DNA from 4 places in the Agrobacterium sp. DKPNP3 genome. Region 1 is predicted to be linked to each of the others. Evidence: riboswitches for the same ligand, from Rfam matches in the RefSeq annotation. Region 1 holds a riboswitch; each other region holds the start of a gene.
What was found. Region 1 has a riboswitch for thiamine pyrophosphate ahead of ACUTJJ_RS12140 (ABC transporter permease). Riboswitches for the same ligand answer to the same signal wherever they lie in the genome.
Positions count from the first base shown of each region.

Region 2: another riboswitch for thiamine pyrophosphate. It lies ahead of thiC (phosphomethylpyrimidine synthase ThiC); the one in region 1 lies ahead of ACUTJJ_RS12140 (ABC transporter permease).
Region 3: another riboswitch for thiamine pyrophosphate. It lies ahead of thiB (thiamine ABC transporter substrate binding subunit); the one in region 1 lies ahead of ACUTJJ_RS12140 (ABC transporter permease).
Region 4: another riboswitch for thiamine pyrophosphate. It lies ahead of thiM (hydroxyethylthiazole kinase); the one in region 1 lies ahead of ACUTJJ_RS12140 (ABC transporter permease).

Region 1 is NZ_JBQYSN010000036.1:22,487-30,620, forward strand. It holds gene ACUTJJ_RS12135 (TadE/TadG family type IV pilus assembly protein) at 1-1,234, opposite strand, end outside; TPP riboswitch at 1,418-1,520, shown strand; gene ACUTJJ_RS12140 (ABC transporter permease) at 1,645-2,430, shown strand; gene ACUTJJ_RS12145 (ABC transporter substrate-binding protein) at 2,427-3,377, shown strand; gene ACUTJJ_RS12150 (hydroxyethylthiazole kinase) at 3,374-4,114, shown strand; gene thiE (thiamine phosphate synthase) at 4,101-4,763, shown strand; gene thiD (bifunctional hydroxymethylpyrimidine kinase/phosphomethylpyrimidine kinase) at 4,760-5,557, shown strand; gene ACUTJJ_RS12165 (Lrp/AsnC family transcriptional regulator) at 5,674-6,132, opposite strand; gene alr (alanine racemase) at 6,260-7,426, shown strand; gene ACUTJJ_RS12175 (D-amino acid dehydrogenase) at 7,434-8,134, shown strand, end outside.
Region 2 is NZ_JBQYSN010000005.1:83,743-91,876, forward strand. It holds gene ACUTJJ_RS02805 (amino acid--[acyl-carrier-protein] ligase) at 1-257, opposite strand, end outside; gene ACUTJJ_RS02810 (acyl-CoA dehydrogenase family protein) at 262-1,443, opposite strand; gene ACUTJJ_RS02815 (acyl carrier protein) at 1,443-1,694, opposite strand; TPP riboswitch at 1,876-1,987, shown strand; gene thiC (phosphomethylpyrimidine synthase ThiC) at 2,083-3,906, shown strand; gene thiO (glycine oxidase ThiO) at 3,907-4,854, shown strand; gene thiS (sulfur carrier protein ThiS) at 4,880-5,077, shown strand; gene ACUTJJ_RS02835 (thiazole synthase) at 5,082-5,855, shown strand; gene ACUTJJ_RS02840 (P1 family peptidase) at 5,943-6,956, shown strand; gene ACUTJJ_RS02845 (winged helix-turn-helix domain-containing protein) at 6,949-7,326, shown strand; gene modC (molybdenum ABC transporter ATP-binding protein) at 7,313-8,134, opposite strand, start outside.
Region 3 is NZ_JBQYSN010000023.1:119-7,697, reverse strand. It holds gene ACUTJJ_RS09050 (ABC-F family ATP-binding cassette domain-containing protein) at 1-1,776, shown strand, start outside; gene ACUTJJ_RS09045 (VOC family protein) at 1,859-2,251, shown strand; TPP riboswitch at 2,297-2,407, shown strand; gene thiB (thiamine ABC transporter substrate binding subunit) at 2,444-3,457, shown strand; gene thiP (thiamine/thiamine pyrophosphate ABC transporter permease ThiP) at 3,477-5,102, shown strand; gene ACUTJJ_RS09030 (thiamine ABC transporter ATP-binding protein) at 5,099-5,815, shown strand; gene ACUTJJ_RS09025 (M48 family metalloprotease) at 6,123-7,579, shown strand, end outside.
Region 4 is NZ_JBQYSN010000013.1:29,969-38,102, reverse strand. It holds gene ACUTJJ_RS06035 (citrate synthase family protein) at 1-1,168, opposite strand, end outside; gene ACUTJJ_RS06030 (CoA transferase) at 1,168-2,715, shown strand; gene ACUTJJ_RS06025 (SDR family NAD(P)-dependent oxidoreductase) at 2,712-3,482, shown strand; TPP riboswitch at 3,763-3,859, shown strand; gene thiM (hydroxyethylthiazole kinase) at 3,910-4,710, shown strand; gene thiE (thiamine phosphate synthase) at 4,707-5,342, shown strand; partial or broken gene ACUTJJ_RS06010 (bifunctional hydroxymethylpyrimidine kinase/phosphomethylpyrimidine kinase) at 5,390-5,588, shown strand; gene ACUTJJ_RS06005 (3-oxoacyl-ACP reductase) at 5,612-6,376, shown strand; gene ACUTJJ_RS06000 (alpha/beta fold hydrolase) at 6,483-7,175, opposite strand; gene ACUTJJ_RS05995 (LysR family transcriptional regulator) at 7,444-8,134, shown strand, end outside.

The DNA.
Region 1 (8,134 bases):
ACAGGCCAGGGGAGGCGCAGGCTTGCATGCGTGGGCCGATCTCCGTTTCGAATGGTGCGATCCAATTATCGTAGTGCTGATTACCAGGAAGCGGCAGATACGTTGTGTAAAGCACGGCAATACGGAAGCCTTGTTTTTTGAGGTTGTCGCACAGCTTGGTGTCTATGGGTTCCTGGCAGCGTCCATTCCAAATCTTTTTCTTGGTACATGCGGCTTTTGCAGCATCGGCCACGCCATCCGACACGAAGAAAAGGATTTTTTCAGGTGTAGCGGAACTCGCGCCATTTCCCGACGTTCCCATCTTCGGTATTATCCTCGTCAGTGCACGGTCGAAATTCGTATGCTGGTCGCTTTTATAATTGTGGCCTGGAACTGACATCAACTCAATTCCTCTGATCTTTTTTTTGGCCGCCTGCAAATCCGAGGTACGCGAGACAATCTCCGGAAGGTCCTTGTTAAAAAAGGCATCCTCTGCTGTCTTTCCGAAAGTGTAGACAGCAATGCGATACTGATCAGGTTTTTTGCGCGTGTCCTGAGCTGTGTCCATCAAACTCGCAGTCGCCTTTGCAACCACGTCGATGCGCGTCGTCGCGTTGATGTATCCCTTCGCCTGCGGATCCTTGTTTTTGAGCCGGAAATAGCTGCTGTTGGGATCGGAAGATCCGTCCGCCAACGTGACATGGCAGGCGAACTGACAACCGAGGGCGGCTTTCATCGTTGCCACATCGGCGGGCGTTGCGCCGACGCCCATGGAAGGCGAGTTGTCGAGCAGCAGATAGAAGTCGGTATAGGTTTCCGTCTCATATTTGGCAGTTGCGTTGCCGGAGACAGTCAGGAAATCCTTTCCCAGGACTCTGGAGAGCGTTGTATTAAGCGAAGCCTTAAAACTCAATGACGATTCGATCACGGTGTTATTCTTCTTCACCTGTATATCGAGCTCCAATAGGCGATATTCCGGGTTCCCCCGCTGATTGCTGTGAAAAAAAGCTTCAGCCTCTTCCTTTCCAACCGAAACGACGCCGTTGCTGGCCATTCGCCGTGCAGCCTCGGCACTGGCTGAACTTTCCGCAACCACGGCCAGAGCCGCAGAATCCGCTGCCATCTGAAGATCGGATTTCACGCTCATGGCTCGAACGACATCCAGCGCAACGCCGGCGGATCCGATGATCGGTATGATCAGCAGAGCACTCAGAATCGCAAAGTTTCCAGACTTGTCCCGCCAGATGTTTTTCAAGATCAGCTCCGAATTATCAGAATTCGGATGAGGTTTATTTCAGTGTCGTTGCGATATAGTTTATCTATATAACTAATTACCAATAAATCCGATATTACTAATAACTATATTTAAGTAATATATAGAAGACCCATGATCTGTCGGCGGAGCCGTTGACATTTTTAGATCATGTCTTACAAAACAAGCTCTTCCGAGGGGAGCACCTGACGGTGCTGAGATGGCGACGAGCCGGACCCTTGAACCTGATCCGGGTCATGCCGGCGTAGGAACGGAACTGTCGCGCCTTCAAGGGGCTGCCCATTCTCTTCTCCGCTATGCTTGATCTATGTGATCGTCACATCTGGAGACGACGATGACGCTGAACACTTCCTCCCTTCGCACGTGGTGCGTTTGCGTCTGAGGACCGGCTCATGCGTGCCACCCATGCGCTGAATGGTGTCGGTCTTCTGCTGCTTCTCTGGCAGGCGGGAACATGGCTGCTTGCGCCGCCGCGTTATATTCTGCCACCGCCCGCCGATGTCGCCGCCGCCTTTTGGCGACAGCCCGGTTTCCTGTTCGGCCAGGCCATGGTGACATCAGGCGAAATGGCGCTCGGTCTCGCGGCAGGCGTTGCCGCTGGTATTCTCGTTGCCTTCACGATTGCGGCCACCCCGCGCTTTGGGCGGCTTGTCTGGCCCATGGTTCTGGTCTTACAGGCCTTTCCGGTCTTCGTGCTCGCTCCCATCCTTGTCCTTTGGTTCGGCTTCGGCATGGCCTCGAAAGTCGTGATGACCGCGGTTATCATCTTCTTCCCCGTCGCTTCGGCTTTCACCGATGGCCTCAACCGCACGGACCGCGCCATCCTCGACGCCGCCTCGCTGACACAGGCGAGCCATTGGCAGATCCTCACACGGCTGCGCGTGCCACTGGCAGTGCCCTCGCTGATTTCGGGCTTGAGGGTCGCCGCACCACTCGCCCCGCTCGGCGCCGTCATCGGCGAATGGGTGGGCGCATCGGCGGGACTTGGTTTCGTCATGATCCAGTCCAATGCCCGTATGCAGACAGATACCATGTTCGCCGCCATGCTCATTCTGGCCGTCATGGCCGTGCTGCTCAGGCTGATCGTCGACCGGGCGACAGCCAATCTGGCCCCCTGGGCCAAGGAAACAGAACACACCATTCCATTCAGATATTTCCGGAGACTGTCGGCACCATGAAACGAACGCTTCTTTCCATCGCCATCGCCGCGGCAAGCGTGCTTGCGCCCATGCAATCTGAGGCCGCCGAGAAGCTGACTGTGTTGCTTGAATGGTTCGTTAACCCTGATCATGCCCCGATGGTGATAGCCAGGGAGCGCGGCCTGTTCACCGAGGCCGGGCTGGAAGTGGAACTGGTGCCGCCAGCCGATCCCTCCGCAGTGCCGCGCCTCGTCTCGGCGAAACAGGCCGATATCGGCGTACATTACCAGCCGAACCTTTATCTCGACCACGAAGCCGGCCTGCCGCTCGTCCGTTTCGGCACGCTGGTGGAAACACCGCTCAACACCGTTACGGTTCTCGCCGATGGGCCGATCAAGAGCCTGAAGGACCTGAAAGGCAAAAAGGTCGGTTTTTCCGTTTCCGGGTTCGAGGATGCGATGCTGAAGCGCATGCTGGAGAAAGACGGGCTGACGAAGGACGATGTCGAACTCGTCAATGTCAATTTCTCACTCTCGCCATCGCTGATCGCCGGCAAGGTGGACGCCACGCTTGGCGGTTTCCGCAATTTCGAACTGACTCAGATGAAGCTAGAGGGCCATGAAGGACGATCTTTCTTTCCCGAAGAAAACGGGGTGCCTGCCTATGACGAGCTGATCTTCGTCACTCATCGCGACCTCACCAAAGACAGCCGCCTGCCGCGTTTTCTTTCTGCTGTCGAACAGGCCGCGATCTACATTACCAACCATCCGCAGGAGGCCTGGCAACTCTTCATCAAGGCCTATCCGAACCTTGATGACGCGCTGAACAAGCAGGCCTTTTTCGACACGCTGCCGCGTTTTGCGAAGCGCCCGGCAGCACTCGACCGCACCCGATACACCCGTTTCGGCGCCTTCATGCAGCAGATGCAGCTGATCAAGCAGGCCCCCGCAGCGGAGGATATTGCCGTGGAGTTGCAACAGCCATGAGCGGCGATTTCCCGACAGCGGCAAAGGCCGCCGAAATTCTGGACCGCGTGCGGCAAACGCGCCCACGCGTCCATTGCCTGATGAATACCGTGGTGCAAAAATTCACCGCCGACGGCATCACCGTCGTCGGCGGCATTCCCTCCATGACGACCTCACTCGAGGAAATCGAAAGCTTCGTTGCCAGGGCGGATGCGTTGACCGTCAACCTCGGCACGCTGGATTCGGAGCGACGTAAGGTCATTCGCATCGCGATCGAAATCGCAAATGCATCTGGCAAGCCGTGGATCGTCGACCCCGTGCATGTCGACTATTCGCCCTCGCGGCTGGCGTTCGCGCGCGAACTCATTGCGCTTTCCCCTACCGTTGTACGCGGTAATCACGCCGAAATGACCCTGATCGGCGACGTCCCCAACGTCGTCAGGATCGAGACCGGTCCTGTGGATCATCTTGGCGATGCAACGCGCAGCGTGAGGATCGTTAACGGCCACCCCTGGATGGCAAAGGTCACCGGTACGGGTTGCCTCTCGGGCGGTGTCATCGCCGCCTTCATGGCGGTGGAGAAAGACGCGCTGGCGGCGGCGGCTTCTGCCCTTGCCGTGACAGGCGTCTGCGCCGAACTCGCCGCCAAACAGGCGCGCGGCCCGGGCACTTTCGAACCGGCTTTTCTGGATGCGCTTTCCGAGATTTCCGGTGACGCCATCATCAACCACGCGAGGATAGAGAATGAACAAGGTTGATTACCGTCTAAACGCGCTGGTCGACGCAAGCCTCGGCGATGTTGCGCCTTTGCCGGAGCTTGCTCTGGCGGCAGCACTCAACGGGGCAACGATTTTGCAATATCGCGACAAGCATGGTTCGACCCGGGACATGATCGACAATGCCCGCGCCATTCAGGCGGCGATTGCCGGTACAGGTGTGCCTCTGGTCATCAACGATCGGGTGGATGTCGCGCTCGCCTCCGGCGCGGATGGGGTTCATCTCGGTGCAGACGATATGGATGCGCAGACTGCACGACGCATCCTGGGGGAAAAGGCGATCATTGGCCTTACCGTCAAGAACCGCGCGGACGCCGAACGGGCGGCTTCCATGCCAGTCGATTACGCGTGCATTGGTGGCGTGTTTGAAACAGTCTCCAAAGTCAATCCGGACAAGCCGGTGGGCGTCGATGGTTTTTCGACGCTGCGCGCGTTTTTGAGGGAGTCGCGGCCTGAAATGCCTGTCGGTGCGATCGCCGGCATCGATCTTGCGCGTGTACCGGCCGTCGTTGACGCGGGGGCGGACGGTGTTGCAGTCATTTCCGCCATTTTTCGCGCGGCCGATATTGCGAGTGCAGCGCGCGACTTCCGTTCAACAATTGACGCCGCGCTGAAAGCGAGACAGCCATGACATCCATCGCATTGACCATCGCCGGTTCCGATAGCGGCGGCGGCGCGGGCATCCAGGCCGACATCAAGACCTTCTCCGCCTTGGGCGCCTACGCCGCAAGTGTCATCACGGCCATTACCGCCCAGAATACACGCGGTGTGACGGCTGTTGAGGATATCTCCGTCGTCACCATCGTCGCGCAGATGGATGCTGTTTTTTCCGATCTCGACGTCAACGCTGTAAAAATCGGCATGGTCTCGCGGATCGAAACCATCGCGGCCATTGCTGAACGGCTTCGGCAGCAGTCACAGCCGGTGGTGCTTGATCCCGTCATGGTGGCAACTTCGGGCGACCGGCTGCTGCAGGAAGATGCCATCGAGACGTTGCAGCGCGAGCTTTTACCGCTCGCTACGATCGTCACACCGAACCTACCCGAAGCGGCGCTGCTGGCGGGAACCCCGATTGCGAAAACGGAGCAGGAGATTACCCGCCAGGCCGAGCTGATCCTGAAAACCGGCGCGACGGCGGTGCTTATTAAGGGCGGGCATGGCGATGGACCTGAGAGCACGGATTATCTGTTCGCGGATGGTACCATGCGGGCGCTTTCTGCACCAAGGGTGGACACGAAAAACGACCACGGCACCGGCTGTACGCTGGCAGCGGCGATTACGGCGCATCTTGCGATGGGACATGAATTGCGGGAGGCGGTCGGGCTTGCGAAGGATTATCTGAACGGCGCGCTCCATGCCGGCAGGGGGCTTGCCGTTGGACATGGGCGGGGGCCGGTGCATCATTTTTATCGGTGGTGGGGGTGACATCGATTCGTTGACTGTGGGGTATTGACACCGTGAGCAAGCCGCTTGTCGATCTCCCCCTTGAGGGGGAGATGTCTGGCAGGACGGAGGGGGGGGGAGCCGCACACTCCGCCTGATCACCGCGCCTTCGGCGTCGCCAGCACATTCCGGATCGCAAAACTCGAATGAATGCGCGAAACCCCCGGCAGTTTCGACAGGATCTCCTTGTGAATCCGCTCGAAATCCCCCGCGCTTTCCGCCTCGCAACGCAGGAAATAATCCGAACCGCCGGTCATCAGATAACATTCGCGGATTTCCGGATAACGTCGTACCGCATTCTCGAAACGGTTGAGGAAATCCTCCGTCTGACGGTCGAGCGTGATCTGCACGATAACCGAAATCACCTCGCCGCCGGCAAGACCGCTGGTCAGGGCGGTATAGCCGCGAATAATTCCTTCCCGCTCGAGAATATCGACGCGGCGTAAACACGCCGACGGCGAAAGCCCGACCTCGGCGGCAAGCTTTGCGTTGCTGATGCGGGCATTCAGCCGAAGCAGGCGGATGATGTGGCGGTCGGTCGCATCGAGGGACGACATAGAAAATTCCAATTGATCAACGGAAAGTGCGTGATTTCATACTTTATCGCATTTTCTTCGAACAATCGCCAAGAAATTCGATAATCGTTGCAATACCTTCAGAGGATAAAAACGAGGGTGAACGACCATGGACATGCAGATCAGCCGCCAGCAGGCCGTCGGTGGTGCAAGCGGCCATCTAACCATCGATCTGGGCGCATTGCGCGATAACTATCTGACCCTTGCGGCGATGGCACCGGCATCGCGGACGGCCGCCGTCGTGAAGGCCGACGCCTATGGCCTCGGCGCGGATATCGTCTCGCAGACCTTGTTCGAGGCGGGTTGCCGCGATTTCTTCGTCGCCCATATCAACGAGGCGCTGGCCCTCAGGCTCCGGCTTTCGGCCGAAGCACGGATTTTCGTCCTCAATGGTTTGCAGCCCGGCAACGAAACCTGCTGCGCCGCCATGGCCATCACCCCGATTTTGAATTCGCTGGAACAGATCGCCCAATGGTCGGACCATGCCAGAAAGCTCGGTAAGACGCTCAGCGCCGCCGTGCAGATCGATACCGGCATGTGCCGCCTTGGGCTCTCCCCCGAAGAGCTAGAAATCCTCTCGGCCAAGCCGCAGCTACTTGATGGAATTGATACAGCCTTCGTCATGAGCCATCTCGCCTGTGCCGACGAGCCGGATCATGCTTCGAATGCCGCGCAGCTCGCCGTGATGCGCAAGGCCGCCACCGCCTTTCCTGATACACTGGTGTGTTTTTCCAATTCGGGCGGCATTTTTCTCGGCAATGACTATCATAATGCTTTGCTGCGCCCCGGCATCGCGCTTTATGGCGGTGCGCCTTCCGCTGCCGGCCCCAACCCGATGAAGCCGGTCGTCCGTCTCGATCTCGCCGTCATCCAGACCCGTACTGTTCCCGCCGGCTCGCTGGTCGGTTACGGCGGATCTTTTACGGCGAGCGGTCCGACACGGCTTGCGACCATCGCTGCCGGTTATGCCGATGGCTTGCCGCGTTCGCTCAGCAATCGCGGCGCCGCGTGGTACAATGGCGTGCGCCTGCCAATTGCCGGGCGCGTTTCCATGGACAGCATCATTCTCGATATATCCGCCCTGCCCGAGGGAACATTGACGCAGGGCAGCCTCGTGCAGATGATCGGGCCTGATCAGACACTGGAAGACATCGCCGAGGATGCGGGCACGATTGCCTATGAAATTCTGACCGGCCTCGGTCGCCGTTACCGCCGCAGCTACATTCAGCCGGGCATGAGCCCAACAACCGATTCCATATCAGCCTTTGACAAGTGAGACGATCATGAACGTCACTATCCTCGGAGCCGGCGTTGTCGGCGTGACCTCTGCCTGGTACCTGGCCAAAGCCGGACACAAGGTAACGGTGATCGACCGCCAGCCGGCTGCGGCGCTGGAAACCAGTTTCGCCAATGCGGGCGAAGTGTCGCCCGGTTATTCCTCACCATGGGCGGCGCCTGGCATTCCGGTTAAGGCCATGAAGTGGCTGTTCATGAAACACGCGCCGCTCATCATCCGGCCGACGGCGGATCCCGCCGCCTGGCGCTGGATGAGCCAGATGCTGCGCAACTGCACCTCGGCGCGTTATGCCATCAACAAGAGCCGCATGGTGCGCGTTGCCGAATATAGCCGTGATTGCCTGATGGCGCTTCGCGAAGAAACTGGCATCGACTATGACCAGCGCATGCAAGGGACCCTCGAAGTATTCCGCACCCAGAAGCAGTTTGATGCCATCGGCAAGGATGTAGACGTACTGACGGCGGGCGGCGTGCCGTTCGAGATTCTCGACCGCGATGGCTGCGCCGCCATAGAGCCCGGCCTCGCACCCGCCAAGGAGAAGATCGTCGGCGGCCTGCGACTGCCCGGCGACGAGACAGGCGATTGCTTCATGTTCACGACGGAACTTGCCCGCATGGCCGAAGAAGCGGGCGTCACCTTCCTTTACGACACTGGCATCATGCGGCCGATCGTTGAAGGCGGCCGCAT
Region 2 (8,134 bases), on a different contig from region 1:
CAGAAGGAATGGACCGTGCCGGCAAGCTGCGGGAAGCTCTTCATGTAACCGCTTTTTTCGAAGTAAGCGCGGTTGATGCCGGGCGGAAAACGGATGGCCTCGGCACCGTCGGCACCACCGGTTCGGTCGATCAGCCGCTCGAATGCGGCAATGACGTCCTCAAACTGGCCACTGCGGCCATAAAGACCATCCACACCCGTTTCAATCAGCAGGCCTTCTTCGAACAGTCGATCGAGGAACGATGTTTGCATGTCCATGGTCTTATCCCAAAAGGCTCGTGTCCTGCTTGTGAACCAGCAGGAGGTTGGCGGAATTGCCGAGAATCCGGTCATTGGAAATCATCAGGCGTGCGGAATGCGCGTCGCGCAGGTGTCGGCCAAGGCTATAGGGCGTGCCGTTCTTGTAGCCCATGATGCCGCAGACCAGCATGGCGTGATCGATGATTTCAAGAATGGTTTCCGAAGAGCAGATTTTCACGTTGTTCATGGCGACGGCAAAAGCCATGGACATCAGCTTTTCCGGGTCGCTCTTGGTGTCCTCATAGGCCTTGACGCCAGCGATGACGTTGGACTTCACCACCTGCAGCTTGCTGGAAACCTCCGCAAGGCGAATAGCGCCGGGAGGGGCGGTGCCGGGCGACTTGCGGGCTGCGGCCCTGACGAAGGACTGGGCGCGCAGCACCGCGTCGGAGGCAATACCGTACCAGACGGCGCTCCACAGCAGATGCGAACTTGCAAGCATGGATTGTGCAGCGATTTCCGCGAAGGGCTTCGGGAAAATCTGCGCTGCCGGCGCTTGCCCGCGAAACAGGAAGCCGTCCGAACAGGTGCCGCGCATGCCGAGCGTATCCCAGGTGTGGGTCTTTTCGAGCGTGTACTGGTTTTTCAGGAAGACGGTCATCACCTGATCGGCGGGCGCTGCATCCTTGTGGGCGCGCGAGGTGATGAGGATCGCGTCGGCATTGCTGCCATAGGAGATAACGGTCGCATCCTTTTCCAGCTGGCAGCTGTCGCCTTCGACTTCAATCGCGCAGATCGAATTGCGCAGGTTGCCGCCGATGCCGCCTTCAGTGGTGGCCGAGGCGAGCAGCAGTTGCTCACCGGCCACCCGGCGCATGAAGCCGGTGTGCCAGGCGCTGTCCACCCCGTGTTCCACAAGACTGGAAAGTTTGATGTGGTGCATGGCGAAGATCATCGCCGTCGCTGAACAGGCCTGGCCGAGCCGGGCGCAGATATTGGCGATCTCCTGAAGGCTCGCGCCTTCGCCGCCGAGAGGAGAGGGTATCTGGATGCCGAGCAAGCGCTCTGCACGCAATGCGTCGATGGCTTCCTGTGGAAACCGACCGGCAACATCGACGTCATCCGCATGCTTGGCGGCTACGATTGCGACACGGCCCGCGCGCGCGGACAGCGTGTTATCCTGCGGCGCGACGGTCACGTTCATCAGGCTGCCTCTTTACCATCCAGAATGAGCTTAACGGTGTCTTCAATGGCCTTGATGCTGGCAAATGACTTGCGGTTCAGCAGGTTATCCGGAAACTCGATGTCGAATGCCTCTTCTATTCCCAGCATCAATTGCACGGAAGCAAAGGAAGAAAGGCCAGCCGCGTAAAGATCGGCGTCATCTGCAATCGTATCGACGGGGCTTGGAAGCTGGCCGAATTTCGCCAGTATTTCACGTATAGTCGCGTTCATTCAGACGTATCTCCCATGAATCTCACATCAGGATGGTTTGTGCTTATCGTTACGACGCAAACGATAATATTCGCCTAAGCCAATAGGTTAATTGCAACTAACGGAAGAATGCGCCATTTGGGCATCTTTGCCAAGCGCGGATCGTGGTCTTGACAAAAGGCCGGGGGTGTTTTTTCCTGTCGCCATTCACCAGGGGTGTCCCGTCAAGGGGCTGAGATTCTGCTTTCATGCGCAGTGACCCGTTGAACCTGATCCAGTTCATACTGGCGTAGGGACGGTGCAAAGACCTGAAGGCGGGCGGGCGCATGGCGTTTCGTGTCGGCACCCAGGTATTTTCCATCATTCCGGCTCGAACTGGGTCTCCACTGTCAAACTTTGGAGCCTCAAGATGAATATCGCTGCCAAGACCATCCCTCTCTCCGTCACAACCGGGCCGCATGCCGCTTCCACGAAAATCCACAAGCCGGGCATTTTGCATCCGCAAATCCGCGTGCCGATGCGCGAAATCGCCGCGCACCCGACGGCCGGCGAACCGCCGGTCACTGTCTATGATTCCTCGGGTCCCTATACCGATCCCTCCCATCCTGTCCTGATCGAAAAGGGTCTGCCGCGTCTGCGTCACGAGTGGATCGTCGCCCGCGGCGATGTCGAGGCTTATGAGGGAAGGCACGTCAAGCCGGAGGACAACGGTTTTGCTACTGGCGAGCGCCTGACGCCTGAATTTGCCGTGCGTCATCGGCCGCTGAGAGCGACCGAGGGCAAGGCGGTGACGCAACTTGCCTATGCCAGGGCCGGCATTATCACGCCGGAAATGGAATTCATCGCCATTCGCGAAAATCTCGGGCGTGAGGCAGCGAAGGAGAAGCTCGCTCGTGACGGCGAGAGTTTCGGCGCGCATATTCCTGATTATGTCACGGCGGAATTCGTGCGTCAGGAAGTGGCGGCCGGCCGTGCCATTATCCCTGCCAACATCAATCACCCGGAACTTGAGCCGATGATCATCGGCCGCAATTTTCTCGTCAAGATCAACGCCAATATCGGCAATTCCGCCGTCACCTCCTCCATGGCGGAAGAGGTTGAGAAGATGGTGTGGGCAATCCGCTGGGGTGCGGATACCGTCATGGACCTGTCGACTGGCCGCAACATTCACAATATCCGCGAATGGATCATCCGCAATTCGCCGGTGCCGATCGGAACCGTGCCGCTTTATCAGGCGCTGGAGAAGGTCAACGGCATTGCCGAGGATCTCACCTGGGAGGTGTTCCGCGATACGCTGATCGAGCAGGCGGAGCAGGGCGTGGATTACTTCACCATCCATGCCGGCGTGCGGCTGCACTACATTCCGCTGACCGTTAACCGTGTCACCGGCATCGTTTCGCGCGGCGGCTCTATCATGGCCAAGTGGTGTCTGCATCACCACAAGGAAAGCTTCCTCTATGAGCATTTCGAGGAGATTTGCGACATCTGCCGGGCTTACGATGTCTCCTTCTCACTGGGCGATGGCCTGCGTCCCGGCTCGATCGCCGACGCCAATGACGCTGCGCAGTTCGCCGAGCTGGAAACGCTGGGCGAGTTGACGCAGGTCGCCTGGGCCAAGGATTGCCAGGTGATGATCGAAGGCCCCGGCCATGTACCGATGCACAAGATCAAGGAGAATATGGACAAACAGCTGAAGACCTGCGGTGAGGCGCCCTTCTATACGCTGGGACCGCTGACCACGGACATTGCGCCGGGTTACGATCACATCACATCCGGCATCGGCGCGGCGATGATCGGCTGGTTCGGTACCGCGATGCTCTGCTATGTTACGCCGAAGGAACATCTTGGCCTGCCCGATCGTAACGACGTGAAGGTCGGTGTCATCACCTATAAGATCGCCGCCCACGCCGCCGATCTCGCCAAGGGCCATCCCGCCGCACAGGTGCGGGACGACGCGCTGTCGCGCGCAAGGTTTGAGTTCCGCTGGGAGGATCAGTTCAACCTGTCGCTCGATCCCGATACGGCGCGGTCCTTCCATGATGAGACCTTGCCGAAGGAAGCGCATAAGGTCGCGCATTTCTGCTCCATGTGCGGACCGAAATTCTGCTCGATGCGGATTTCCCACGATATCCGCGCTGAGGCGCAGAAGGAGGGGCTGGAGGCCATGGCCGCACGTTTCAAGGAAGGCGGCGAGCTTTACATGCCGCTTCCGACTCCCGCGAGCGCCGAGTAAATGCGTGTTCTCGTCAAGGGAACGGGGGTCGCCGGTTTGACGGCGGCCTTCGAACTGGCGCGGAGGGGCGTTGTTGTCGCGGTGTCTGAGCGCGCTGCCGCGCCTTTTCGCGGGGCGTCGTTTTATGCGGGCGGCATGCTGGCGCCCTGGTGTGAGCGCGAAAGCGCGGAAGAACGGGTTCTGACGCTGGGCAAGGCCTCGCTTGGCTGGTGGGATGACGCGACACCCGGTCTGGTGGTTCGCAACGGAACGCTGGTCATCGCGCCCGCTCGTGACAAAGCGGAGCTTTCTCGTTTCGCATCCAGGACGAGCGGCTATCGCTCGGTGAATGAGGCCGAAATCGCCGATCTGGAGCCCGATCTTGCCGGTCGCTTCCGATCAGGGCTCTACTTTGCGGATGAGGGGCATCTCGATCCGCGCCTTGCACTGCAGTCACTCTACGAGCAGCTTTGCGGAATGGGGGTGCTGTTTCATATGGGCGTTTCGGTGGATGAACAGCGGTTCGACCGAGTGGTGGATTGCACCGGATCTGCGGCAGTGGGAGAAATTCCCAGCCTTCGCGGCGTGCGGGGAGAGATGCTCTACCTCGCCACGTCGGAGGTTTCGCTTTCCCGTCCCGTCCGCCTGCTGCATCCGCGCATTCCGCTTTACATCGTGCCGCGCGAGCCGGGGCGTTTCATGGTGGGTGCGACGATGATCGAGACGGAGGATGCGGGCGCCATTTCGGCCCGCTCGATGATGGAATGTCTCAATGCCGCCTATGCCGTGCATCCGGCCTTTGCGGAAGCGGGCATCATCGAGACCGGCACGGGCGTGCGTCCCGCCTATCCCGACAATCTTCCCAAAGTCACGGAGGATGGTCGGACCATCTGCATAAACGGCGCGCACCGACACGGTTTTCTGCTCTCGCCCGCGATGGCGCGGCAGGTCGCGCGGATTATTTGCTAAAATCTATCTCATAAGGAACGGGATCATGAAACTTCTGGTCAACGGCGACGAGCTTGATATCGCCGCTGAAACGCTGGCTGGTCTGCTTGCCCGCCTCGATTACGAAGGCGAGTGGCTGGCAACGGCGGTCAATGGCGATCTGGTGCATTCGGAAGAACGCGCCAGCTACGTGCTGAGAGCTTTCGACCGTGTCGAAATCCTCTCGCCGATGCAGGGAGGTTGAGACCATGCTGACGCTTTATGGCCGCGAGGTATCTTCCCGCCTTCTCCTCGGCACGGCGCGCTATCCATCGCCCGCCGTGCTCGCGGATGCGGTGCGGGCGAGCGATACGGATATTCTGACGATTTCGCTGCGCCGGGAAATGGCGGGGGCTAAGAAGGGCGGCCAGTTTTTCGAGCTGATTCGCGAATTGGACCGCCATATCCTGCCCAACACCGCCGGGTGCCACACCGCCAAGGAAGCGGTGCTGACGGCAAAGATGGCGCGCGAGGTTTTTCGTACCAACTGGATCAAGCTGGAGGTCATCGGTCATCACGACACGCTGCAGCCTGATGTCTTTGCGCTTGTCGAAGCCGCGAAAATCCTCTGTGATGAAGGGTTCGAGGTGTTTCCTTATACGACCGATGACCTGGTCGTGGCGGAAAAGCTGCTGGAGGCGGGATGCCAGGTGCTGATGCCCTGGTGCGCGCCAATCGGCAGCGCCATGGGGCCGCTCAATCTGATGGCGCTGAAGTCGATGCGGGCGCGTTTTCCTGATGTGCCTCTGATTGTCGATGCCGGCATTGGTCGGCCGTCTCACGCCGTCACTGTCATGGAGCTTGGCTACGATGCCGTTCTCTTGAACACGGCGGTGGCGGGCGCAGGAGACCCGGTCGGCATGGCCAAGGCTTTCGCCCGCGCAATTGAGGCCGGCCATCAGGCATACCTCGCCACTCCGCTGGAGCCACGGGATATGGCCGTTCCTTCGACACCGGTTATTGGGACAGCGGTTTTTTCCTGATTATCGTTCGGGTCGACATCAGGCACGTGGCGTTTGGCGTTGACAGCGTCAGATGGTGGCGAGATACCGGGAGAAAAGGGAAACGGCATGACGCTACTCACCAATCTTCTGACGGATATTTCAGGCGTTTCGGTCGGCAATGTCACCGATCTTTCCCTTGGCTCCGGGGTGACGGCGATTGTTTTCGAAAAGCCGGTCATTGCCTCGGGTTCTGTTTTGGGCGGCGCGCCGGGCGGGCGTGATATCGGCCTGCTCGATCCGGCGATGACGGTGGAAACGGTGGATGCCTTCGTGCTGTCGGGCGGCTCGGCCTTTGGGTTGGATGCGGCAGGCGGTGTTCAGGCCGGGCTGCGGGAGATCGGCCGCGGACTTCAGGTGGGTTCTACCCGCGTACCCATCGCGCCACAGGCGATCCTCATGGATCTGCTGAACGGCGGTGACAAAAATTGGGGATTGCATTCGCCCTATCGCGAGATGGGATATGCAGCTTTCAAGGCGGCGCGTGCGGCGCCTTTCGAACTCGGGACGGCCGGCGCCGGAACCGGGGCGACGACCGCGACCTTCAAGGGAGGGCTCGGCTCGGCAAGTGCTATCAGTTCCAGCGGTTATAAAGTGGCAGCTATTGTCGCCGTCAACGCGCTTGGCTCGGCAACCCTTGGCGCGAGCCGCCACTTCTGGTCGGCGCCGTTTGAAGTGTCTGGCGAGTTTGGCGGAAGCGGGTTTCCGCAAAGCTTTGAACCGGACGATACCGGCTTGCGCCTGAAGGGCGTCAACCTCACGGCAACGACCATCGGCGCGGTCGTGACGGATGCCGCACTCACGAAAGCGCAGGCGCATCGCCTTTCCATCACGGCGCATGACGGGCTGGCCCGCGCCGTGCTTCCCGCCCATCTGCCGAGTGACGGCGACACCATGTTTGCAGCGGCGACCGGGGAAAAACCGCTCGAAGGCGGCATTCATTTCGCCGAGCTTTGCCACCTCGCCACCCTCACCATGGCGAGGGCAGTGGCGCGCGGCGTCTATGAGGCAACAGCCCTGCCGGTGGAGGGGGCGCAAAAAGCCTATCGTGATCTTCATGGGTTGAGGTCGACCGATGAGTGAAGCCCGCTCCCCCCTGAAACCCGTTTTCCGTATCGACTTTCCACCCGGGGACCGTCTCGGGCATGGCAAAATCGAGTTGATGGCGCTCATTGCCGAAACCGGGTCCATTTCCGCCGCCGGGCGGGCAATGGATATGTCCTATCGTCGCGCATGGTTGTTGGTGGATGCGCTCAACCGTATGTTCGCGCAGCCGGTCATCGAATCACAACGCGGTGGAAAACAGGGTGGCGGCGCGTCGCTGACGGCTTTCGGAACCGAGTTGCTAGATCGGTATCGTGGCATGGAAAAGCGGATCGCCGACGCGTTGCGCGCGGATATTGACTGGCTGGAGAAAAACCGCAATCCCGATGCGGCCGTCAATAGGGATTGAGAGCCGCCGACTTTATGATCAAATGCACCGGTTTTCCCGGTTCCAGTTGCAGCCGCTCATGGGAGAGGGCTGTGATGCGCGACTGTATGAGATCGCCGCCGCAATCCACCTGAACCGTCATCATGCCGTCTTCGCTGAGAGAGACCGTCGCGACGTGGCCTTCGAGAATGTTGAGGGCGCTAAGCCCCCCGGGTTTGACGGTTGCCAGCATCACATCGCGTGCCGGTATCAAAACCCGCGCGGGGCTGCCGGACATTCCCTTTTTTGCCGGAACATGAAGCAGCATGGTCTTTAACCGTACGGCGGCGAGTTCATGCCGCTCGTCGAAGCTCTCAATCTGCCCGGAGAGAATGCTGCCTGCCTCGCGCCTTTCGAGGTGGGTGCTGAAATCCGGTCTCGCCAGCACGTCTGCCGCTATGCCCTGCGCTTCCACCTTGCCGTCTTTCATCACGATGATGCGGTCTGCAAGGCGGGCGACCTCCTGAATGGAATGGCTGACATAGATGATGGGGATTTTTGTCTCGTCGCGCAGCCGTTCGAGATAGGGAATAATCTCGGCCTTCCGCTGCTCGTCCAGAGAGGCAAGCGGTTCGTCCATCAGCAGCAGCCTTGGAGAGGAAAGCAGGGCGCGGCCGATAGCGATACGCTGTTTTTCACCGCCCGAGAGTTTGTCCGGACGTCGATGCAACAGATGGCCAATGCCGAGCATGTCGACGACAGGACCTTCCTGCGCCACCTTGGATTTGTCTTCGGTGAACCATTTGCCGTACTGCAGATTTTGCGCAACGCTGAGATGGGGAAAGAGCCG
Region 3 (7,579 bases), on a different contig from region 1:
ACCCCGCTGCTCGACGGCGCCAATCTTCAGGTAGAGCCGGGCGACCGCATCTGCCTTGTCGGACGCAATGGCTCGGGCAAGTCCACGCTGATGAAGATTGCCGCGGGTCTCGTCGAGGCGCAGTCGGGCGAGGTGTTCCGGCATCCGGCCGCGACGATCCGTTATCTCGAACAGGCCCCGGACTTTGCCGGTTACGATACGGTTCAGGCCTATGCCGAAGCGGGGCTCGGGCCCGGCGACGATCCCTATCGCGTCACCTATCTTCTCGAACATCTTGGCCTCACCGGACAGGAAAATCCGGAGAGCCTTTCCGGCGGCGAGGCCCGCCGGGCGGCCCTGGCCCGCGTCATGGCGCCGGAACCCGATATTCTGATGCTGGACGAGCCAACCAACCATCTGGACCTGCCGACCATCGAATGGTTGGAAAGCGAGTTGCAGCAGACACGCAGTGCGCTGGTGCTGATTTCGCACGACCGTCGCTTTCTCGAAAAGGTCTCGACTTCCACCGTCTGGCTCGATCGCGGCCAGTCGCGCCGCCTCAACCGTGGCTTTGCCCATTTCGAGGAATGGCGCGACAAGGTGTTGGAAGAAGAAGAGCTGGAGCAGCACAAGCTCGGCAAGGCCATCGAGCGCGAAGAACACTGGATGCGCTACGGTGTGACCGCAAGGCGAAAGCGCAACATGCGTCGCGTCGGCGAGCTTCAGGCAATGCGCGCGGAATATCGCGGCCATAAGGGGCCGCAGGGCTCCGTCCAGGCAACCGTGACGGAGGGTCGAGAGTCCGGCAAGCTCGTCATCGAGGCCGACAGCATCACCAAGGCCTATGGCGAGCGCGTCATCGTCGCGCCGTTTTCGCTGCGTGTCCATCGCGGTGACTGCATCGGTTTCGTGGGCCCCAACGGTGCCGGCAAGACGACGCTCCTGAAGATGCTCACGGGCCAGCTCGAGCCGGATAGCGGCACGGTGAAGCTCGGCACCAATCTGGAGATCGCGACGCTCGACCAGAAGCGCGAGGATCTCAACCCGAACGATACGCTCGCGCATTATCTGACCGATGGCCGCGGGGAAAACCTGCTCGTTAACGGCGAGTTGAAGCATGTGACGGGGTACATGAAAGATTTCCTGTTCCAGCCGGAACAGGCCCGCACGCCCATTCGCAACCTGTCCGGTGGCGAACGCGCGCGCCTCATTCTCGCGCGTATTCTGGCGCGGCCGACCAACCTTCTGATCCTCGACGAGCCCACCAACGATCTCGATATCGAAACGCTCGACCTCCTGCAGGAAATCGTTGCCGGCTTCTCCGGCACGGTCATCCTCGTCAGCCACGACCGCGATTTTCTCGACCGCACCGTGACCTCCACGATCGCGCCTGTTAATCCCGACCAGCCTGACGGGCGCTGGATCGAATATGCCGGCGGCTATTCTGACATGATGGCGCAGCGCAAGGGTGCTGCGGACGAAAAGCGCAAGGCGGAGAAGCAGGAAAAGGCGAAAGCGTCATCTTCCGCCTCGGCATCGCAGGAGCCTGCAAAGACGAAGGGTAAACTCTCCTTCAAGCAGAAATTCGCGCTCGAAAATCTGCCGAAGGAGATTGAGAAGACCCAGGAAGAGATCGCAAAACGGGAACAGCGTATGGCTGACCCGGAACTCTTTGCCAAGGACCAGACGACCTTCAACAAACTGGCGCAGGAAATGGAAAAGCTGCGTGACAAGCTGGAGGCCATGGAAGAGGAATGGCTGGAGCTTGAGATGCTGCGCGAGGAGCTGGAGGGCTGATGCAGCGTAACTGGTCCATCCGCGCTTTGACACACAGGCGGAATTGACGTTCTATGCCCGCTCTTCATGGAGGAGGTCTGAAATGCGCATGATTTTCGTCAACCTGCCGGTCAAGAGCATCGAAGTATCGAGAAACTTCTTCACGGCACTCGGTTTCAGCTTCAATCCGGAATATTCCGACGACCGCACGCTCTGCATGATCGTAGAAGAGAACATCTTCGTGATGCTTCTTCAGGAAGAGCGTTTTCGCGATTTCATCAACGGTGAGATTGCCGACGCCAAAAGCAGCACCGAGGTGTTAACCTGTCTTTCCGCCGGCAGCCGCGAGGAAATCGACCGGATGATCGCAACGGCCCTCGCGTCTGGTGGCAACGGCTGGAAGCCGGTTCAGGACCACGGCTTCATGTATGCCGGCAGCTTCCAGGATCCCGACGGGCATGTCTGGGAACTCGTGCATATGACGCAGCAGGGCTGAGACGAGCCATCTTGCCAAGATAAGGCGAGGGGACTACACCATCATCTTGATCTAACGGGGTGTCTTGTGCGCTTTTGTGCAGAAGGCTGAGAGGCTTGCCAACCCGAAGAACCTGATCCGGTTCATACCGGCGGAGGGATTAGACGGCTTTTGGACAGGCGGCTATTTCCCTTTTTGTTTGAGGAGATGCCCGTGCGCCGTCGTTTTTTTCCGAATTCTGTCATCGTCGCTTTGCTGCTTCTGCTCGGTTTTGCTGAGGCGCAGGACAAACAAGAGCTCACTGTTTATACCTATGAAAGCTTTGTTTCGGAGTGGGGTCCAGGCCCTAAAGTGAAGGAAGCTTTTGAGACGGTCTGCAACTGCACGGTCAATTTCGTCGGTGTGGCGGATGGTGTCGCGCTGCTCAACCGGTTAAAGCTCGAAGGCACTGGGTCCAAAGCCGATGTCGTGGTTGGTCTCGACACAAATCTCATCGCGGAAGCCAAACAGACCGGGCTTTTTGATGTCAGCGGAATTGACGCCTCGGCTGCCAAGGTGCCGGGCGGTTACAAGGACGATGTCTTTGTGCCTTATGACTATGGTCACTTCGCCGTCATCTACGACACGCAGACCGTCAAGATACCGCCGGCAAGCCTGAAAGAGCTGGTGGAAGGGGATCCTTCGCAAAAAATCGTCATTCAGGACCCCCGCACCTCCACGCCGGGGCTTGGGCTGCTGCTGTGGGTAAAGTCCGTCTATGGCGACAAGGCCCCTGAAGCCTGGGCGAAGCTTAAAAAGCGCATTTTGACCGTCACGCCGGGCTGGTCAGAATCCTATGGCCTATTCACCAAGGGTGAGGTGCCGATGGTGCTGTCCTACACGACCTCTCCTGCCTATCACATGGTTGCTGAAAAAACTGATCGGTACCAAGCCGCGCCGTTCTCTGAAGGTCACTACATCCAGATAGAGGTTTCCGGCCTTCTCAAAAATGCGCCGCACAAGGAGCTGGCAAAGCAGTTCCTTGCGTTCACGCTCACGCCGGGCTTTCAGGATGCCATTCCCGAAAACAACTGGATGATGCCGGCCGCGGCCACCTCCAAGCCGCTGCCGGAGGCGTTTTCAAAGCTTGTGGTGCCGCAGAAGACATTTCTGATGGATCCGGAAGAGGTGGCGAAGAACCGCAAAGTGTGGATCGACGAATGGCTTGCCGCCATGAGCATGAACTGAGCAAGAGGCACGCTTCCGCATGATGTTGCGTCGGGATTATCGACGGTCGATCATCCTCGGAACGGCGGCTTTTGCCGCCGTTTTCCTGTTCATGGCGCTCGCTGTCGCAGCCCTTTTTACCTTCGATGCGGGAGGATCGGCCGCCGGGGTGATGGATCCCTATACGCTGCGTATCCTGCGTTTCACACTATATCAGGCAACGCTCTCTACGGTTTTTTCCATTGTCTTGGGGCTGCCGGTAGCGCTGGCGCTTGGCCGACGCCGGGCCTTTCCCGGGCGGATCTGGGTGATCAGGCTGATGGCGGTGCCGATGGGGCTGCCTGTCATCGTCGGCGCCTTCGGCATTATCACCATCTGGGGCAGGCAGGGGTTGTTGAACACCGTCCTGACGTCCGCCGGCCTTGACGAGCCGTTCAGCATTTACGGTCTTTCCGGCATCCTCATCGCCCATGTGTTCTTTAATCTTCCGCTTTCGATCCGGCTGATGCTGGCGACGCTGGAGCGGATTCCGGGCGAATATTGGCGCATGGCGGCAAGTCTCGGCATGGGGCCGGTTTCGACTTTCCGTTTTATCGAATGGCCAGCGGTCGCTCGGGTCATGCCCGGCATCGCCGGCCTCGTTTTCATGTTGTGCGCGACCAGCTTCACGCTCGTGCTGCTGCTGGGCGGCGGACCGGCCGCCACCACACTTGAGGTGGCGATCTATCAGGCCCTGCGGTTCGATTTCGATCCGCAGCGGGCGATCGCGCTGTCTGTCTTGCAAATTGCGCTCACCGCCATTCTCCTTGGCCTTCTTGCGCTCCTTCCTTCCGCTGAGGCCGAGATTCCGTCGCTTGGCCGGCCCCTTCGCCGGTTCGACGGCCGGGGCATTGGTGTCCATCTATGGGATGGTGGGGCTATCACTCTTGCCGTTCTCTTCATTAGCCTGCCGCTTATCGCCATCGCCGTCTCGGGACTGAGTTCCGACCTGCCGCGCCTTCTGTCCGCGCCAATTTTCCGGCGGGCGGCGATGACCAGCCTTGCAATCGCCATGCTTTCGGCGACGTTCGTCATCGTCTGCTGCGTGGCGATCATCGGCGCGCGTCAGGCGATAGGCTTGAGGCGGCGGGTGTGGCGGCCCCTGCGCGCCCTGTCGGCCATGTTTGGTGCCGGGTCTTCGCTCGTGCTGCTGGTGCCACCGGTCGTGTTGGGCAGCGGGTGGTTTTTGCTGTTGCGCGGTATTGGCGATGCCACCTTTCAGGCGCCCTTTCTCGTGGCGCTCATCAACGTGCTGATGGCTTTGCCGCTTGCCATGCGGGTGCTGGAGCCAGCCTTTGCCAGTCATTTCCTGCGCACTGGTCGGCTTTCTGCCAGTCTTGGCCTTGAGGGCGTGAGGCGATTAAGGATTGCCGATCTGCCGGTCCTGTGGCGACCGCTCGCCATGGCGTTCTCCTTCGCCATGGCTCTGTCGCTGGGTGATCTCGGCGCGGTCGCGCTGTTCGGTTCGGAGGATTTTGTAACATTGCCCTGGCTGGTCTATAGCAGCATGGGCAGCTACCGGACAAACGACGCGGCCGGTTATGCCTTCCTTCTCGGGGTCGTCTGCCTGCTGCTGGCCGCGGGCGGCGTCTCACGACAATCCCAATCCGCAAGGGCCAACATATGACGGAGAAAGATTTCGCAGTGAAGCTGGAGGAGGTCAGGCTGCGACTCGGAACGCAGGATTTCCGGCTGGACTGCACCTTCCCGCAAGGGCAAATCATTGCGGTCGTCGGCGCATCGGGTTCAGGCAAATCGACGCTTCTCAATCTCGTCGCCGGTTTCGAGGAACCCGATTCCGGTCGCGTGATGATCGATGGGCGTGATGCAACAGGCCTTGATCCTTCCGAACGACCGGTCTCATCGATCTTTCAGGACAACAATCTCTTCGCCCATCTCGATATCTTCACCAATGTTGCTTTGGGTGTGAGCCCTGGATTGCGACTGCGACCGGAAGACCGGCAACGGATCGAGGTGGCACTGGCAAGGGTCGGTTTCACCGGGTTCGACAAACGCCTGCCGGGCACGCTTTCCGGCGGAGAGAGGCAGAGAGCGGCGCTGGCGCGCGCACTGGTGAGGAAAAAGCCGGTCATGCTGCTTGATGAGCCTTTTGCGGCCCTCGATCCGGGCCTGCGGGCCGGCATGACGTCGCTCCTGCTCGACTTGCATCATGAAACAAAAAACACAGTGATTATTGTCACGCACCATCCCGAAGACATCAAAAAGCTGGCGCAGAAGGTGGTTTTTCTTGATCAAGGCCGCGTTGTCTATACGGGGTCGACCCAAGATTTCTTTGTCACACAAAATGTGAAGGCGGTTGACAGTTTCCTGAACGGGTGACCGCCTTATTTTCGACGCGTGCCGCTGGCAATCGCTTCGGGTGACTTCAATGACGCGAATTTGCACTTGCCAGTTTCTAGTTGTTGCCCGAGAAAAGATGGGAAGTATTGGGTTCTTCAGGAATATTCCGCACTGGATGGATCGTTTTTACCGTTTTGGCATTCATCGCCCTTTGGGGCGAATCTGTTATTCTGGTCTGCAATTAACGGATGATCAGGAACGTTAGGGGCAGGCAGAGAGAATGAGAAATAGCATGACTGCACAGGGGGGGCTCATTTCCCGGTCAGGACGTCGCCGTTCCGGGAGAATGGTTGCTGCCTGTTCCGCGTTGGCGGCGTCCGCGGTGTTGCTATCATCCTGCCAGTCCCTGTTCAGTCCTGCCTACCAATCCACCTTGCGTCCTTCGGACAATCCGCAGACCGTGGAACAGGTTCAGAAGAACGATCCTCGTGCCCAGATGGGCGCGCGTGAGCATCCGCGCATCGTGGCGAGCTACGGTGGCGAATATCGCGATGCGAAGACGGAGCGGCTTGTCGCCCGCATTGCGGGGGCGCTGACGGCCGTCTCGGAGAATCCGCAGCAGTCTTACCGCATTACCATCTTGAACTCGCCAGCCATCAACGCTTTTGCGCTGCCGGGTGGGTATCTCTACGTGACGCGCGGGCTTCTTGCGCTTGCCAACGATGCATCTGAAGTGGCAGCCGTGCTTTCGCATGAAATGGGCCACGTCACCGCCAATCATGGCATCGAACGCCAACGCCGCGAAGAGGCGGAGGTCATTGCCAGCCGCGTCGTCGCCGAGGTGCTTTCGAGCGATCTCGCCGGCAAGCAGGCTCTGGCGCGCGGTAAGCTGCGGCTCGCGGCGTTTTCCCGTCAGCAGGAATTGCAGGCGGACGTCATCGGCGTGCGCATGCTTGGCGAGGCGGGTTACGACCCCTTTGCTTCGCCTCGGTTCCTGGATTCCATGGCGGCCTATGCGCGGTTTTCCTCGGCCGACCCTGAAAACGATCAGAGCCTCGATTTCCTTTCCAGCCACCCCAACACGCCGCAGCGCATCGAGCTTGCACGCCGCCATGCGCGCGCCTTCGGCCAGGAAGGCCAGGTCGGGGATCGTGGCCGCGACTGGTTCCTCGATGGCATAGACGGCCTGCTCTACGGCGACAGTCCGCAGGAAGGTTATGTCCGCGGCCAGACATTCCTGCACGGCACGCTCGGCATTCGTTTCGATGTGCCGGAAGGTTTCGTCATCGACAACAAAGTCGAGGCCGTGCTGGCGACGGGTCCGGGTGACGTGGCAATCCGCTTTGACGGCGTGGCGGACCCGAAGCAGACGAGCCTTGGCAACTACCTGACCAGCGGCTGGGTTGCCGGCCTGCTGCCCGAGACCGTCAGGGAAACGCAGATCAATGGCCTCGAGGCGGCAACGGCCCGCGCAAGTGCCGATAAATGGGATTTTGACGTAACCGTCATTCGCGTCGGCGACCAGATATTCCGGTTCCTGACGGCGGTGCCGAAGGGTAATACGCAGCTCGACTCCATCGCCAACACCTTGCGCACCAGTTTTCGCAAGATGACGCCTCAGGAGATCGCGTCGCTCAAGCCGCTGAGGGTGCGGGTGGTGACGGTGAAGCCCGGCGAAACCGTGGCCACGATGGCAGCCCGGATGATGGGCACAGAGCGCAAGCTCGACATGTTCCGGATGATCAATGCGATGAGCGCAACCGCCACGCTCCAGCCCGGACAGCGTGTCAAGATCATCTCCGA
Region 4 (8,134 bases), on a different contig from region 1:
TATGCCCCGTGTAAGCCGCGCGTGGCCGAATGATGTCGGGATTGCGTCGCTGTTCCAGACCATGTGCAATCCAGCCGATCGAGCGGCCCAAGGCAAACACGCCGAAAGCCGCACCGAGCGGTAACCGAAGGTGGCGCCGTAGGGCTACCAGCGCAAAATCTATGGAAGGTCGGGCCCCCGTTAAATCGTGTCCATGATGTATGAGTTCCTGGCAATCGCGGTCGAGGGGTGCCATGGACGCCAGTAGATCTGCCGCGCGAACATCTCCGGAAGGATACAATCGATGGCCGAAACCGGGAATGTCGTCGCCTCGTGCTAATCGCTGGCGTATCTTCGTACCCATTTCATCACCTACGACCTCGTCCCAAAGCGCTTCACCGCGAGCGGTGGTCGCCCCATGGCGGCCGCCCGTCAATGCGGCCAATCCCCCGATGATGCCGGCCCTCAGGCTTGCTCCGGTCGATACAACGCAACGCGCCGTGAAACTTGATGCGTTCAATTCATGGTCAGCACAAAGAACGAGGGCCCTGCGAATGAGGTCCGCCCCGCGGCTATCGATGCCCCAGACGTCTGCGCATTGCTGATGAAGTGGCTTTGCATTCGGCTCCGTGCCCAGCAAGCATCCAGCCAGGATGCGCACAAGATCAATACTACCTTCCGCCAGGCGTTGCTGCGATGTCTGCCACAGCGCAGTTCTGGCATCGTCACTTGCCAGCGTGAAGAGTGGCAACAGCACCTCTTCCGCACGCCGTCCCCGGAAGTTATCCATCACGACCAAAAGAGAACTGTCAGAAGAGGGCGCGGAACGGTCGAACGCAGAGATATCACATTGCCAGAGGTGAGCCGCCGCCTCTTCGACGCTGTGCGTACGGGCTATCTCCAATGCATCGAGGCCACGATAGTAAAGGCGCTCGTTCTCGATAAGGGTGATCGCCGACTCCAGAACAGGAAGGCCAAAACTCAGCGTTGCTTTCGCCACTTCCCTTGGCTTACGGCCCTTTTCCTTCCTGTCTCTGAGGCGCTCAACATCTGTGGCAAGATAGCGGCTTTCACGCTGGCCGGGCCCGTTTTCCGCGTGAAGCAAGCCTCGGCTGACATAGGCATAAAGTGTCTGCAGAGACACCCGCAAATAGGCTGCCGCCTCCCTGGAGGACATGTAACGAGGCATTGCAGACCCTCAAAGTTATATTGACAAGATTAATCAACGTTGACAATTATTCTAGCGTGGCGATGGATGCAATATCTTCCATTTGGGAGGCTGCCATGCCTGACAATTTTGCTTTTGGGCCAAACCCAACCTCAGATAAACCGTCTCCGAACAAGCTTCTACAAACGTCGTGGACGTCCATCGGGGGTGACCCCGATGAATTGAAACACATCAAATTTTCAGGAATTGGTGTGCTTCCGTCAGCGTTCCACGTCACCGAACTGGCAGCTGCAACGATCGGGGTTGCCAGTCTTGCGGTAGCGGAGTTGTCTGCTGTCGCATCGGGCGCTCTTCCGACGGTCGGGATCGACCGGCGACTTGCGTCCTATTGGTTTCTGACATCCCTCCGCCCGCAGGATTGGTCATTGCCACCGCAATGGGACCCGATCGCTGGTGATTATCAGGCCGCTGACGGCTGGATCCGGCTGCACACGAATGCGCCCCACCACCGCGACGTCGTCCTGTCCGTTCTCGGAACACCTATCGATAAAAGCTCAGTCGAGCAGGCTGTGGAGAAATGGAACGCGGCCGATCTTGAGGCCGCGATCGTCGAACGTGGTGGGTGTGCAGCATCAATGCGTACACAACAGGCATGGGCTGAACACCCGCAAGGGCTAGCCGTGAACGCCGAGCCACTGATACACCTTGCGTGGACAACTGCCGCCACCCCAGCGCACTGGACCCCGATGGCGGAACGCCCACTTCAGGGCATCCGCGTGCTTGATCTGACACGCATCCTCGCCGGTCCTGTTGCAACACGCTTCCTGGCAGCCTTTGGTGCCGATGTTTTGCGGATCGATCCCTTTGGATGGGAGGAGCCCGGGACGGTCCCAGAAGTTGTCCTTGGCAAACGCTGCGCGCGACTTGACCTGAAGACCGCAGAAGGGCGCGACCGACTTTCCCATTTGATCGCCGGGGCCGACGTGATCGTCCATGGCTACCGACCGGGGGCGCTGGCAGACCTCGGCTTCGATCCGGCACAGCGTCGGGCAATCAATCCCAACTTGATCGACGTCTGCCTTGACGCCTATGGCTGGACAGGTCCGTGGAAAGGACGACGCGGCTTCGACAGTCTCATTCAGATGAGTACCGGGATCGCCGATACTGGCATGCGTTTGATGGGTCGTGATCGCCCGACGCCGTTGCCCGGACAATCCATCGACCACGGGACAGGTTACTTGATGGCCGCCGCGGTAGTTCGAGGCCTGACCGAAAGACTGCGCACCGGGCGCGTCCTCGAAGCCCGCGCATCGCTGGCACGCACCGCACAATTGCTGGTGTCCGCTGGCCACCAATCCGCCGATACGACGGCGTTCTTGCCAGAACAGCAGGAAGACTTGTCGGATGCAATCGAGCGCACCGGTTGGGGACCGGCGCGGCGTTTGCGACCGCCTGCTGCAATTGATGGCGTCACAATGGGCTGGGATCTTCCCGCCCCGAAACTGGGATCATCGCCGCCGGTCTGGCTGAACACCAAATCGACCTCATCCACGGAGCTTACATCATGACCAAAACAGTTGTTATCAGCGGCGGCGGCAGCGGTATCGGTTTGGCGACGGCGCGATATTTTGCGGAACGCGGTGCGCAAGTGGCCATCATTGGCCGAAGGAAGTCCGTTTTGGAGGATGCCGCAGCTGCAATTGCGCGCGAGTTTCCGCAGGCACCGAATGTCTTGGTGATTGCGGGTGATCTTGGAAACGCGCCGGAGGTTGAGGCCATTAAAGCTGATCTATCGGACCGGCTTACGACCCTTGACGTGCTGGTCAACGCTGCGGGCGGTCACGTGCTGCGTCAATTTCCGGCTGAAACCTATGCTGACGGATTGGCGGGTGTGGCCCGCCGCTGGAACGACAATTTCCGCAACAACACGCTTGCCGCTGTCCTTCTCACAGAAGCTCTTTTGCCACAATTGCGGTCTCCGGGAGGACGCATCATTCTCCTGAGCTCGATCGCGGCCTATCGCGGCTCAGGAAATGGCTGCTACGGTGGTGCCAAGGCAGCCCTGCATCCTTACTGTTTCGATCTTGCCAAGTCGCTGGGCGGCAAAGGCATCACGGTCAACGCAATTGCGCCCGGCTATGTGTCCGAGACGGGCTTCTTTGGTACAGCTCTGTCTGATGCGCTGCATCAGGCCAAGATTGCCGAAACGATGAACGGCCGGGCCGGCATCCCCGCAGATATCGCTCATACGATTGGGTGGCTTGCCTCTGCTGAGGCTGCACATATCACTGGGCAGATCATTCAGGTCAACGGGGGCGCAGAGCGTGGACGCTAGCCTCGGTTTTCCACGACACATGAAGTCAACGCACTTAAATGCACAGCCTTGCACACAAGGATATGCTCGCTAACCTTGCAAAGAAATAGCGCAGGATTTTTCCTGAGGAGATCTAACCCGATCCTATTTATAGCTTCCTCGCTGGGAAATCCGAGTCGTCGGAATCATACTTCAATCATGAAGAAGCAACATAAACCAGCTTGCAATAACTCGCTGAGTCCCAGCCGGGCTGGCTGCTTTTTAAAGTGACAATCGTTCGGTTCTCTGCAACAACGAACACATTGAGAGACAGGGGCGTTCGTCGAAAGGCGGGCTGAGAAGTACCCTTGGAACCTGAACCAGATAATGCTGGCGGAGGGAGTCGCTCGGGATCTTCGCAGGCTTTTGCGTTCCGCTCCCGCGTCTTGCTCCGTTCGAAAGGAGCAACATGCAGCAGACCTCGCCCGGAAGCCTACTGACGGCGCTACGCGCCGATCCGCCGCTCGTCCAGAACATCACCAATTTCGTGGCAATGAACATCGCCGCCAATGTGCTGCTCGCCGCCGGGGCTTCTCCCGCCATGGTCCATGCCGAGGAAGAAGCGAGCGAGTTCGCAGGCATCGCCCGCGCATTGACTATCAACATCGGCACGCTGTCAGCAGGCTGGATGAAAGGCATGCGCAGCGCCGCAGATGCCGCCAACCGTGCTGGAAAGCCCTGGGTGCTCGATCCTGTGGCGCACTATGCGACGAGTTTCCGACGCCAGGCGGTCGATGCGCTACTGGCCCATCGCCCGACTATCATTCGCGGCAACGCTTCCGAGATCATTGCCTTGGCCGGTGGCACCAGTCGCGGGCAAGGCGTCGATAGCCGCGATCCGGTAGAGCAAGCGCAGTCCTCTGCCCGCATCCTCGCGAAAGCACACGGGGCGGTCGTCGCTGCCACTGGCGAGATCGATTTCGTTACCGATGGCGAGCGGGCCTTCGTTGTCGAAGGTGGGTCGCGTTTCATGCCTGCAGTCACGGCGCTGGGATGCTCACTCACCTGCCTCGTTGGTGCTTTAGCGGCGGTTTTCCCGACCGATCCGCTTGTGTCCTCTGTCGCGGCGCTCACCATCTTCGCAGTGGCAGGCGAAAACGCGGCGCGCCAAGCGGATGGCCCGGGCTCCTTTGCGTGGCGTTTCCTTGACGCGCTTTCCGCCCTTGATGGCCCGACGCTCGACAGACAGGCAAGGATTCGTGCGGCATGAAAAGCTTCGACCTCTCGCTCTATCTCGTTCTCGATCCTGATCTCTGCGCCGAAGTCGGCATGGTAGAGACGGCCCGCGCCGCGGTAGCCGGTGGCGCAACGATCGTGCAATTGCGCGACAAGCACGCCGACACGGCGGCGATAATCGAAACCGGCCACGCGCTGAAGGCAGCGCTGGCGGGCACCGGCGCATTACTCATAGTTAACGATGACGTCGAGGCGGCGATCACTATCCGCGCCGACGGTCTGCACATCGGTCAGGAGGACATGGATGCGCGCAGAGCCCGCAGACTGATCGGCCCTTCCATGATCCTTGGCCTCTCCGTCGAGACGGAAACGCTGTCTGCCGCAGTGGACGTCGATCTCGTCGACTACGCCGGCATCGGTCCTGTCTTCGGAACGCCGACCAAGCCTGATCACAAGCAGCCAATCGGCTTAGACGGATTGGCCAGGTTAATTTCAATATGCCCGGTCCCGTCGGTGGCGATCGGAGGCCTGAAAGCCGGGCATGTTGATGAGGTGTTTAGAGCGGGCGCCCAAGGGCTTGCAGTCGTTTCGGCCATATGTGGCAGGCCGGATCCACGCGCAGAGGCTGCGCTTATCGCGGAACGAATCAGAAAGGTCAAAGGGTGATATGCGACATTCTTTCGATCGCCGGCTCTGACCCATCCAGCACGGTCTGGTTCGAGGCAGCGAGAGTTCAGGCAGTTAATACGCGCGTCACTGGCTGCACCCTCTCCAGCGCGCTCGCCGTCGAACTCGCCAACGGGGGGGCAACTCAGCCAAGCGATGGCGGCTGCCAAAGCCTATGTCGCCAAGGTGGGTACGCTCCACATCGGTTCCGGCCATAGGCCGAGGCAACATTTTCATGCGCTATAGCGCAATCAGGAAGGATGAAAGGCATGACACTTGATATCAGTAAGCAGACGGTCATCGTAACCGGCGCCGGACGTGGCCTTGGCGCGGCGATTGCCGAAGCTCTCGCACGTGAAGGCGCAAAAGTGGCTATCAATTATCGCACCAGCCGAATGGAAGCCGAAGCGCTGGCGGACCGTCTCGGCGATCGAACACGCGCCTTCCAGGCCGATATTCGGGATACAGACGCCGTCAACCGATTGGTTGCCGAGGTGACTGATGGGTTCGGTGCACCAACAACGGTCGTGCACAATGCACTGACCGATTTCAGCTTCAATGGAGATGCGCGGCCTAAGCTCAGCGATCTCTTATGGCAGGACATGGCGGGGCAACTCGATACCGCCCTAAAGGGCGCGCTTAACCTGATACAGGCGGTGCGAGCCGGCATGGCAGCATCTGGCTTTGGTCGAATCGTGACGATTGGCACGAACTTATTCCAGAATCCTGTTGTCCCCTACCACGATTACACCGCCGCTAAAGCCGCGCTCCTTTCGCTCACCCGCACCGCCGCGGCCGAACTCGGGCCAGACGGTATCACAGTAAACATGGTCTCTGGTGGTCTGCTTCGGACGACAACAGCGAGCAGTGCGACTCCAGAGGAAGTGTTCGACCTGGTCGCAGCCAGCACGCCGCTGCGCCGTGTTACCACGCCGGAAGAGGCGGCAGATGCCGTGCTATTTTTTGTCAGTCCGTGGGGGAGGGCCGTGACGGGCCAAAACCTCATTGTCGATGGTGGCCTTGTGTTCGGCTGAAGCAAGGCAAAGGGCCAGCGGAGCAAAAGTCGACCGCGGACCGGCGATAGCAATCGAGTTACGGGCGGTTAGCACTGGCACCCAAATTTGAAATTACGCATGTTTTTTAGTGCGATAATTTGGAAAGCCACTCCAAGATAGTTGCTGTCAGCAACCTCGGAGCTTCCAGTGGCACCATGTGGCCCGCTCCCTCGATGACGGCAAGCGTGGACCCTGGTATTCCTCGGTGAAGCTCGATTGCTTCCGCTCTTGATCGGAGTCTATCCTGCTCACCAGCGATTACGAGGCAAGGACATTTTAGCTTTGCTAGTTCGCCGCGCTCATCATGTCGGACGAGAAGCGACTGCCGCTCAAAGGCAGCATAACCGATGCGCCGGCTCATTGCTTGGATCAATGAGACAAGGTCATCGCGACCTGTATTATCGGGATGCAGCGACGAGTTTATCGCTGCTCTGCTTAGGCCTTTAAAGGTCTCAGGTGCGTTATGCTGCGTAATAGGTTCTTTTCGATTTACTCGCAGGTCGCCATCCCCGCGTGACGAGGTTGCGATCAAAATCAACGCCTTCACGCGCTCTGGAACCTGCCGCGCGATTTCGCGGGCGATGTAGCCTCCCAGCGAAAAACCAATCAAAATGAACTCAGAAGGGGTACTCGCTATGGCGCGCCGCGCCATGGCAGCGATGGAATTATCTTGAGTAAGATCCGCATGAACAATGGGGCCGTAGGGGGCTAGATCTGGCTCAACCTCGCGCCAAAGTGCGGCGTCCAGCATGTAACCTGGGATCATCAGTAGTGCCATTTTCGCATCTCCCAACCGCACCTTTAAGAGTATATTCTGGTCGAGTTCGTTCCGCGTCGGGACACTGCCCGTTTTTCCGCGAACGGAACCGTAATCAACGCAGCCAGCTATCTTTTGCCCCGCGAACAGGCAAAAATCCTCGGTCGTTCCAGCCGTTCGTTGATGGTTCCAAACGCAGCGGCATTAACGCTTTTCGAGGTTCCGGCGCCTATAGCAAATATTACAATATTTCGATAGATACTACATCCAACTTCAGGGAATCGGGTAGATGGTGCCTCAATTCGACATCGAAGCGTTGCGTATGATGATCATGGGCATCGAGTTGGGCAGTTTTGCGCGTGCTGCAGTTCAACTCGGCCGTTCACAGTCCGCTGTCAGCATGCAACTCAAACGCCTGGAAGATCAGGCTGGCCATCCGCTGTTTCAACGGAAGGGTCGCGGTCTCGCGCCAACCGAGGCAGGCGAAACACTTCTCGAGTATGCACGGCGGATCGTTGCTATGCACGATGAGGCAGCGGCGGCTTTGGGTGCGTCGGTAGCACCTCCAACAATACGGCTTGGCTTGCCGCAAGATTTTTTTGAAGATGTCATGCCCGCTACCCTTACGGCATTTGCCAATAACCGCCCAAATTCCCATGTCGCAGTTCGTGCGGGTCGAAATTACGCACTCGAGGAAGAGGTGAAGGCAGGTCAACTGGACGTTGCTATTGCCTTCTGCGAAGCACGTCGCCCTGCGACTGGAGAACTTTTGGCAACAATGCCGATATTCTGGTTAGCCAAAGATGAGAACATCGACGTTATTAGAGGTCCGCGAGGCGATTTGCCTCTTGTCCTCTACGAACATCCCTGCCTGTTTCGACAAGCTGCACTTCGCGCGTTAGAGGACGCAAGGATCAAGTGGCGCCTTTCATTGACGACCCCAAGCTTGGCTGGAGTTTGGGGCGCTTTGAGGTTTGGAT